Regions from separate parts of the Streptomyces sp. DF42 genome, predicted to be linked through region 2. Evidence: riboswitches for the same ligand, from Rfam matches in the RefSeq annotation. Region 2 holds a riboswitch; each other region holds the start of a gene.
The links. Region 2 has a riboswitch for S-adenosylmethionine ahead of ACYUED_RS43135 (amino acid ABC transporter permease). Riboswitches for the same ligand answer to the same signal wherever they lie in the genome.
Positions count from the first base shown of each region.

Region 1: it holds a riboswitch for S-adenosylmethionine, as region 2 does, so the genes downstream of both, thrC (threonine synthase) here and ACYUED_RS43135 (amino acid ABC transporter permease) in region 2, are expected to answer to the same signal.
Region 3: it holds a riboswitch for S-adenosylmethionine, as region 2 does, so the genes downstream of both, ACYUED_RS11955 (aminotransferase class V-fold PLP-dependent enzyme) here and ACYUED_RS43135 (amino acid ABC transporter permease) in region 2, are expected to answer to the same signal.

Region 1 covers NZ_CM177859.1:4,301,411-4,304,675, reverse strand. Annotated here, with positions in the region: gene ACYUED_RS19480 (alpha,alpha-trehalose-phosphate synthase (UDP-forming)) at 1-302, opposite strand, end outside; gene ACYUED_RS19475 (glucosyl-3-phosphoglycerate synthase) at 402-1,346, opposite strand; SAM riboswitch class I at 1,518-1,673, shown strand; gene thrC (threonine synthase) at 1,692-2,975, shown strand; gene ACYUED_RS19465 (MoaD/ThiS family protein) at 3,086-3,265, shown strand, end outside.
Region 2 covers NZ_CM177859.1:9,381,146-9,384,410, forward strand. Annotated here, with positions in the region: gene ACYUED_RS43120 (LLM class flavin-dependent oxidoreductase) at 1-561, shown strand, start outside; gene ACYUED_RS43125 (hypothetical protein) at 554-739, shown strand; gene ACYUED_RS43130 (ATP-binding cassette domain-containing protein) at 757-1,119, shown strand; SAM riboswitch class IV at 1,384-1,492, shown strand; gene ACYUED_RS43135 (amino acid ABC transporter permease) at 1,815-2,795, shown strand; gene ACYUED_RS43140 (amino acid ABC transporter ATP-binding protein) at 2,792-3,265, shown strand, end outside.
Region 3 covers NZ_CM177859.1:2,608,447-2,611,711, reverse strand. Annotated here, with positions in the region: gene trpD (anthranilate phosphoribosyltransferase) at 91-1,155, shown strand; SAM riboswitch class IV at 1,232-1,348, shown strand; gene ACYUED_RS11955 (aminotransferase class V-fold PLP-dependent enzyme) at 1,472-2,848, shown strand; gene ACYUED_RS11950 (Lrp/AsnC family transcriptional regulator) at 2,884-3,165, opposite strand; gene ACYUED_RS11945 (rhomboid family intramembrane serine protease) at 3,162-3,265, opposite strand, start outside.

The DNA.
Region 1 (3,265 bases), 5.1 Mb from region 2:
AGGACCGAGTTCGCGATGCCGTTGTACGCGTCGGCGTGCACGTCGGCCGGGACGGCGAGCATCCGCACGCCGGCCTCGCCCTCCCCGCGCCGTACCGCCTCCCGGTCGCCGTCGCTCAGCGCCGAGCACACCCACAGGGCGCCCGCGTCCGGCCCGATCGCGGACAGACCGGAGACCAGCCCGCCGCCGCCGCGCTTGGCGAGCAGCGAGCCGTCCTCCCGCACTTCGTACGAGACCGGGCCGCGATTGGACGCGACCAGCACCTGATGCACCTGATGAGCAGCGCCCTGCGTGGAAGCCATAGACCTCAACCTAGCCCGGCCCGGAAACGCTCAAACGTTTGGTAGCGGTTCGGGGCGGACCGTATACGCACCGTGACGCGCATCCGTCGGGCGACTCCGTCAGGCGACCTTGCGTGACGCGTACTCGGCGATCTCCAGCATCGGCGGCCGCTCCTCCGTGTCCACGGAGTAGGTGCGCGGCTCGAAACCGTCCTCGCTCCGCTCGAACTGGGTCAACGACGGCCGGATCAGGTGACCGCGGGCCAGTCTCAGCTGCGCCGTGCGGTAGATCGTGGCGGACATCCTGCCGAGCGCCTGCCCGTCCTGGTGCCGGTGCTTGCGCACACCGACGTCCACCTGGGCGAGCGCGTCGAGGCCCACCAGATGCAGGGCGTCGATCAGCATGCCCAGCTCGACGCCGTACCCGACGGGGAAGGGAAGCTGTTCCAGCAGGCTGCGGCGGGCCGCGTACTCGCCGCCGAGCGGCTGCACGAAGCCGGCCAGCTGCGGCCAGTGCATGTTCAGCAGCGGGCGCGCCATGAGTTCGGTGACCCGGCCGCCCTGGCCCGCCGCGCCTCCCAGGGGGCGGTCGTACATGCCCTTGACCAGGTCGATCCCGGGGTCGGTGAGCAGCGGGCCGACGATCCCGTAGACGAAGTCGGAGGAGAACTCCTTCAGGTCGGCGTCGATGAAGCAGACGATGTCCCCGCTCGTGACGAGCAGCGAACGCCACAGCACCTCGCCCTTGCCGGGGACGGCCGGGAGGCGGGGCAGGACGTCGTCTCGGTGGACGACCCTGGCCCCGGCCGCCGCGGCGACCTCGGAGGTGCGGTCGGTGGACCCGGAGTCGACGACCACGATCTCGTCGACGAGCGGGACCTGCTGCATGAGGTCGTGACGGATGACCGCGACGATGTCGCCGACGGTCTCCTCCTCGTTGAGCGCGGGCAGCACGACACTGACCGACTGGCCCGTGCGCTGTTTAGCGGCGAGAATCTGGTGCAGCGGGCGATCGGTGAGGGACCAGGAGCGGGTGCTCAGCCAGCGCTCGACTTCTTCCAGCACGTAGGCGGCTCCTTTGCGTTCTCTCGGCGAGCGTGGATTCTGTGTGATCCATCTCGCGCATCGGACGGCTATCTCAACTGTCCTGGCCTTCGGTTACAGTCTTGAACAACGCTGATGACCATCGCATGTCGGGGGTCGTCCCCGCGTTCAACGAGTTCAACAACTACATACCGCTCATCCAGAGGGGCAGAGGGATACGGCCCGATGAAGCCCCGGCAACCCTCCAGTCGGTTCTCGTAGATCGATATTGATCATTCCGCGAGGCTCCCGGCTAGGGAAGGTGCCAAATCCGTCTCACGACGAGATGCGTCGTGAGGAAGATGAGGAGAAAGGGCCTCGCCTCACATGGCTGCGCAGACTGTTGCAAGCACCACGAACACCGTCGATCTGGGTCCCGCCGCGGCTCTCTCGTGCCGGGAGTGCGGTCACCGGGTACCCCTCGGTCCGGTCTTCGCCTGCGAGGAGTGTTTCGGCCCGCTCGAGATCGCGTACGACTTCTCGGCCTACGACACCGAGGAGCTCCGCAAGCAGATCGAGGCGGGTCCCGCGAACATCTGGCGCTATGCGCCGCTGCTGCCCGTCCCCGCGGACGTGGCGGACAAGCCGAACATCAACCCCGGCTGGACCAAGCTCGTCAAGGCCGACAACCTGGCGCGTGAGCTGGGCGTCGACGCCGGCAAGCTCTTCGTGAAGGACGACTCCGGCAACCCGACGCACTCCTTCAAGGACCGCGTCGTCGCCCAGGCCATCGAGGCCGCGCGCGCCTTCGGCTTCACCACTCTCTCCTGCTCCTCCACCGGCAACCTCGCCGGTGCGGTGGGTGCCGCCGCCGCCCGCGCCGGCTTCCGCTCCTGCGTCTTCATCCCGCACGACCTGGAGCAGGGCAAGGTCGTCATGGCCGCGGTCTACGGCGGCGAGCTCGTCGGCATCGAGGGCAACTACGACGACGTGAACCGCTTCTGCTCCGAGCTGATCGGCGACCCGGCCGGCGAGGGCTGGGGCTTCGTCAACGTCAACCTGCGGCCGTACTACGCCGAGGGCTCCAAGACCCTCGCGTACGAGATCTGCGAGCAGCTCGGCTGGCAGCTCCCGGACCAACTGGTCGTCCCGATCGCCTCCGGCTCCCAGCTCACGAAGATCGACAAGGGCCTGCAGGAACTGATCAAGCTCGGGCTCGTCGCGGACAAGCCGTACAAGATCTTCGGTGCGCAGGCCGAGGGCTGCTCGCCGGTGTCGGTCGCCTACAAGGCGGGCCACGACGTCGTGCGGCCGCAGAAGCCGAACACCATCGCCAAGTCGCTGGCGATCGGCAACCCGGCGGACGGTCCTTATGTCCTCGACATCGCCCGTCGCACCGGCGGTGCGGTGGAGGACGTGAACGACGAGCAGGTCGTCGACGCGATTCGGCTGCTCGCCCAGACCGAGGGCATCTTCGCGGAGACCGCCGGCGGGGTGACGGTCGGCGTGACGAAGAAGCTGATCGAGAACGGTCTGCTGGACCCGACCCTGACGACGGTCGTCCTGAACACCGGTGACGGTCTCAAGACGTTGGACGCGGTGGCCGGCACGGGGCTGACCGCGACGATTCGTCCCAACCTGGAGTCGTTCCGCGACGCTGGGCTCGTGTAGCTGTTCTTGTCTGCGGGCCGCTGGGGGCTGGTCGCGCCCGCGTGGCGGTAGCCGCACATCGAACACAGCCCCGCGCCCCCGAGGGCGCGTACCTGACCGGAGGTTTGAACATGAGCGTTTCCGTCCGCATCCCCACCATCCTGCGCACCTACACCGGGGGCCAGGCCGAGGTCGCCGCTGAAGGGGCCAACCTCGGCGAGGTCATCGCCGACCTGGAGAAGAAGCACACGGGTATCGCCGCGCGCGTTCTCGACGACCAGGGCAAGCTGCGTCGCTTCGTCAATGTGTAC
Region 2 (3,265 bases):
AGGGCCACGGGCCGCGACCCGGACGGCGTGATCGTCCTGCCCGGGATCGTCCCGTACATCGGCTCGACCGAGAAGGAGGCCCGGGCGCTTGCGCGGCAGTTCGACGAGTTGCGCGTTCCGGAGTACGGGCTGCGTCAGCTGGCCGCCGTGTTCGAGACCGAGCCGTCGGTCTTCGAACTCGATGAGCCCCTGCCGGACTTCATCCTCGCCAGACCGAAGCTGGAAGGCTCGCAGAGCCGCTCCGACCTGATCATCGATCTCGCAGTGCGCGAGCAGCTGACGGTCCGGCAGATCATCTCCCGGCTCGGCGGCGGGCGCGGCCACTTCGAGTTCGTCGGCACACCCGAGCAGATCGCGGACACGATCACCGCCTGGTTCGAGGGCGGTGCCGCGGACGGGTTCAACATCATGGCGCCCGCCCTGCCGTCGGGTCTCGCGGCCTTCGTGGAGCATGTGCTGCCGATCCTGCGCGGCAAGGGGCTGTTCCGCGAGGAGTACGAAGGCACGACCCTGCGCGAGCACTACGGGCTCCCGGTCCCGGCGAACCAGTTCCATGCCTGACCCGCTCGCGACTCCCGCCGCTTTCCGGAGCGGCGGGAGTCCGCCCGCACTGCGGGTCGAGGGCCTTCGCAAGACGTACGAAGACGGCTTCACCGCGGTCGCCGGGCTCGACCTGGAGATACCGGACGGCGCCTTCTTCGGCCTGCTCGCCCGAACGGCGCCGGGAAGACCACGCTGATCGGCTCGCTGTGCAACATCGTCCGACCCACCGCAGGCACGCTCTCCGTCTTCGGCCACGACCACCGCAGCCGTCAGGCCCGGAGGCGCCTCGGTCCGGCCGCTCAGGAGATCAACGTCGACCGGTCCCTGTCCATCCGGCAGATCCTGATCTACCACGCCGAATACCACGGCATCGGCCGGAAGGCGGCCGCCCGGCGCGCCGACGAACTGCTCGCCCTGTTCCGCCTCGACGACAAGGCCGATGCACGCGCCTACGAACTCTCCGGCGGCATGCAACGGCGCCTCGTCCTCGCGCGGGCCCTCATGCACCGGCCCCGCCTGCTCATCCTCGACGAGCCGACGGCCGGTGCCGACGTCGAGCTGCGCTCGGAGATCTGACGGGTCGTCCAGGGCCTCAACTCCGCAGGCACCACTGTGCTGTTGACGACTCACTACATGGAGGAGGCGGAGACCGTGTGTGGCGAGATCGCGCTGCTGCGCGCGGGCCGGATCGTCGACCGCGGCTCCGCCGCCTCGCCTGGAGGCCGCCGGAGCGGCCGGCCGGATCCTGGACCGGACGGCCCCCACCGCTCGCCTGCCTTTCCATCTGCTGGACCGGCGTTGACAAATGTTCGGGCCGTTGTTTTAACTACCGTTCAGAACGGTCATGAGCGTCAGCGACAAGCCCTGGCTTGCTGACCGGCAACCCTCCCACCGCGGTGGGGTGCCCCAGGTGACGACCCGGCCGATGAAGTTTCGGTAAGCGCGAGGCCCACAGGGCCGGAAGAGTGACGGTGACGCCATGTACGCAGCTCCCAGGACGGCCGCACGCCGCTCCCAGGGCTGCGTCCCGTCGTATGCGAACCTGCTCGTCGGCGATCGTGCCGTCGATCTGCTCCGCGTGAACAGCGCACTGTGTACCGCACCGGCCCGCGCCCGCTGTCGGGGCTGACCTCTCTCAGCAGCCCCCGCACTTCCTGACGAACACCGCGACCGCGGTGTGCCGTCGTCCTCCCCGCCCCCGGTACCCGCCGTCGCGTGCGCCGCCGCATGCCGCCGTGCTTCCGGGAGGTCCGACCCAGCCGGAGCCCACCATGAGTGAACCCCCTGGTGCCACCGTCGCCCTCGCCGAGCCGCCGATCACCGACGGTCCGTCAAAACCTTTCACTGCCCAGCGAGTTCTTCCGTTGCGACGGCCAGGCCGCTGGATCGTCACCGCGGTCGTACTCGTCCTGGTCGCCCAGTTCGTGCACGGACTGGTGACCAACCCCTTCTACCAGTGGGACCGCTGGAGCTACTGGTTCCTGCGCCCCACCATCCTCGACGGCCTGCTGATCACCCTCGAAGTCACCGCCTACAGTGCGGTGCTGGGCCTTGTCGGCGGCATCGTGCTCGCACTGGGCCGGCTCTCGAAGAGCCCGGTGCTGCGCGCGGTCAGCTGGACCTACGTCTGGGCGCTGCGCTCTATCCCGCTCATCGTGGTGCTGATCTTCCTCTACAACTTCAGTGCCCTGTACAAGACGGTGAGCGTCGGTATCCCCTTCGGGCCGGCCTTCTTCTCCTTCGACGAGTCGAGACTCGCCACCGACATGGTCGTCGCCGTCATCGGCCTCAGCCTCAACGAGGCGGCCTACGCGGCCGAGGTCGTACGCGGCGGCATCCTCTCCGTCGACCAGGGCCAGCACGAGGCTGCCGCCGCGCTCGGCCTGCCCAAGAGCTACCAGTTCCGCAGGATCGTCTTCCCGCAGGCGCTGCGCTCGATCATCCCGAACTACGTCAACCAGCTCATCGGCCTGATCAAGGGCACCTCACTGGTCTTCTACGTCTCCCTGCTCGACCTGTTCGGCTCCGCGCAGACCATGGGGTCCACCTACCCCGGCGACATCGTGCCGCTGCTGCTGGTCGTCACCGTCTGGTACCTGATCCTGACCAGCATCGTGTCCGTCGTGCAGTTCTACGTCGAGCGGCACTACGCCCGCGGTGCCACCCGCAGCCTGCCGCCGACGCCACTGCAGAAGCTCCGCACCGGTCTCTGCGACCTGCGGGCCCGCATCCGCCGGGAGGCCGCCGTATGACCGCCGAGACGCTCGAAGCCGTGGAGGACGTCGAGGCCGCCACCGTCGAGGTCCACGACGTGCACAAGTGGTACGGCACCCACCGGGTACTGGACGGCGTCGACCTGACCGTCCGCCCCGGCGAGGTCACCGTCATCCTGGGCCCCTCCGGCTCCGGCAAGTCCACCCTGCTGCGGGTCATCAACCACCTGGAGAAGCCCGAGATCGGTTACGTCAGCATCAACGGCGAGCTGATCGGCGTGAAGCGGCACGGCGACCGCCTGAAGGAGCTGAGCGAGTGGGCCATCCTCACCCAGCGCGGGCGGATCGGGTTCGTCTTCCAGAACTTCAACCTGTTCCCGCACCTGACCGTCCTGGACAACGTGGCCGCCGCCCCCGTCGCCACCGGAAAGCTTGGCAAGCCCGAGGCGCAGCAACTGGCCAAGGAACTCCTCGAACGCGTCGGCCTCGGCGAACGCGTCGGCGCCTAC
Region 3 (3,265 bases), 6.8 Mb from region 2:
GCCCTTTGCCATGCCTTCCGGCTGGATAGGGTGGGGGTCGCGGACTCCGCTACGAGTTCACACACTTCTACGACACCCAGGAGCGTCCTTATGAGCGCTGTGACCCCCGCTGGAGGCGACACCGCGGCGGGCCGTTCCTGGCCCGAGGTACTGAACGCCCTGCTGTACGGCCGCGACCAGAGCGCCGACGCGACGGCATGGGCGATGGACCAGATCATGCGGGGTGAGGCGACGGACGCCCAGATCGCGGGCTTCGTCGTCGCCCTGCGCGCCAAGGGCGAGACCGTCCAGGAGATCACCGGCGTGGTCCGGGCGATGTACGAGCACGCCAAGGTGATCGAGGTGTCGGGCCGCACGGTCGACATCGTCGGCACGGGCGGCGACGGCGCCAAGACGGTGAACATCTCCACGATGTCGGCGCTCGTGGTGGCCGGCACCGGCGCGAAGGTCGTCAAGCACGGCAACCGCGCGGCCTCCTCGGCGTCCGGCTCCTCGGACGTCCTGGAGAAGCTGGGAGTCAACCTCGACCTCACGCCCGTGCGGGTGGCCGAGGTGGCCGAGGAGGCGGGCATCACGTTCTGCTTCGCGGTGAAGTTCCACCCGGCGCTGCGTCATGTCGCCGCCGCCCGCGGCCAGTTGGGCATCCGGACGGTGTTCAACGCGCTGGGCCCGCTGACCAACCCGGCGAAGGTCAAGGCCCAGGCGGTCGGCGTCGCCGACCCCCGGCTGGCGCCGATGATCGCGGGCGTCCTGGCCGAGCGCGGCAACTCCTCGCTCGTCTTCCGCGGCGACGACGGCCTCGACGAACTGACCACGACGGCCACCTCCCATGTCTGGATCGTCCGGGACGGCAAGGTCGCCGAGGAGTCCTTCGACCCCCGTGACGTCGGCCTCGAACTGGTGCCGGTGCAGGCCCTGCGCGGCGCCGACCCGTCGTTCAACGCGGAGGTCGCCCGCAGGCTCCTGGACGGTGAGACGGGCCCGGTCCGCGACGCCGTACTGCTGAACTCGGCGGCGGCGCTCGTGGCGCTCGATCCGGGCTCCGGGACGCTCGCCGAGCAGCTGCGGGCCGGGATGGACAGGGCGGCGGAGTCGATCGACTCGGGCGCGGCCAAGCGGACGCTGGAGCGCTGGGTGGCGGTCAGCAACCGCTGAGGAGTGACGCGGGGCGCAGTCCACGATCCGGACTGCGCCTTGCGGACCGAAGATCGTATGGCAGGATGTCCTACCAGGTCATGAGTGACAGTCATGAGGCCCCGGCCGACTGTCCGGCAACCCTCCGTCCGTGGCGGGGTGCCCCGGGTGAAGACCAGGCCGTGCACAACAAGGTGTGCGGCAAGCGCGGACCCCTCCCACAGCCAGGGGTCCTGGTCGTCGAGGAGTCTTCTGTGAGCAAGCGAATGCGATAGGGCGTAGTGCCCCGCCCCCGCGTACCCCTTTTCACTTTCCTTGCCTCTCACGGGAGTTCCCCATGTCTGTCTCCTCTGCTGCCGTCGCCCAGACCATTTGTGCCCCGCTGCCCGTTCTGGGCCGGGATGTCACCGTCCCGCTCGTGACGGGCGGCGAGGTCACCTACGCCGCGCTCGACTATGCGGCCAGCGCCCCCGCCCTCCAGCGGGTCTGGGACGACGTGGCGGCCTACGCCCCGTACTACGGCAGTGTCCACCGCGGCGCCGGATACCTCTCCCAGCTGTCGACCGACCTGTTCGAGAACGCCCGCAGGACGGTTGCGGAGTTCCTCGACTGCCGCCCCGACGACCAGCTGGTCTTCACCCGCTCCACGACGGACTCGCTCAACCTCCTCGCCGCCGCGCTCCCCGCCGACTGCCAGGTCTTCGTCTTCGAGACCGAGCACCACGCCAGCCTGCTCCCGTGGAAGGACGCCCGGGTCACCTACCTCGACGCCCCGCGCACCCCGCGGCAGGCCGTCGAGACCCTGGAGCGCGCCCTCGCCGACCGCACTGCATCCCCCCAGGACGGGTACGGCCCGGCACTGGTCTGCGTGACCGGCGCCTCGAACGTCACCGGCGAGCTGTGGCCGGTGCGCGAGCTGGCGGCGGCCGCGCACGCCCACGGCGCCCGCATCGTCCTGGACGCGGCCCAGCTCGCCCCCCACCACCCGGTCTCCGTGCGGGACCTCGACGTCGACTGGGTCGCCTTCTCCGGCCACAAGCTGTACGCGCCCTTCGGCTCCGGCGTGCTGGCCGGCCGCGCCGACTGGCTCCGGGCCGCCGACCCCTACCTCGCGGGCGGCGGCGCCAGCCGCAAGGTCACGCGGCGCGAGGACGGGGGAGTGGACGTGGAGTGGCACGAGAGCGCCGCCCGCCACGAGGCCGGCTCCCCGAACGTGATCGGCGTCCACTCCATCGCGTCGGCCTGCAAGGCCCTCACCGAGGCCGGCTTCGACACGCTGGTCGCCCGCGAGCAGGACCTGATCGAGAAGGTGAAGGCGGGCCTCGCCGAAGTCCCGGAGGTCCGGATCCTCTCCCTCTTCGGCGACGACGCGCCCCGGGTCGGCGTGATCTCCTTCGTCGTCGAGGGCTGGAACAGCTCGCACTTCGCCGCCGCGCTCTCCGCCGAGTACGGCATCGGCGTCCGCGACGGCCTCTTCTGCGCCCACCCGCTGGTCCGCACCCTGCTGGGCAGCGACCCGCAGACCCAGGGGGAGTGCGGCGCCCCCGAGGCCGCGCCCGGCGAGAAGTCCCTCAACGCGATCCGGGTGAGCTTCGGCGCCGGCACCCCCGACGAGCACGTCGAGCGCTTCGTCAACGCCGTGAAGGAGCTGGTGAGCGACGGCGCGAAGTGGCGGTACCACACGGAGGAAGGCCGCTGCGTCCCCGCGGTCTGAGCCGGGCTACGCCTTCGGGCGGTGTCCGCGACCGGTCAGGAGTCCAGGCCGATCGCGAACGCCGCCTCCAGGTCGTGCTGCGAGTAGGTCCTGAACGCCACGTGCGTGTCCGTTCCCTCCACGCCGGGGATTTTGCTGATGCGGCCCGGGATGACCTCGGCCAGGTCCTCGTGCTGCTTGACCCGGACCATCGCGATCAGGTCGTAGGTACCGGTGACCGAGAAGACCTCGCTCACCGATTCCAGCGCCGCGATCGACTCCGCGATCTCGGGGATCCGGTCCACGCTGGTCTTGATCAGGACGATCGCGGTGATCACGGCTGGTTCTCTCCCTCGGGGGCCGGAGCTGGGGCGGACTTCACTGTAGTCGCCCGGCCGTCTCCCATCACCGCCCTTCCGAGGCCGCCCCTCGGGCCCT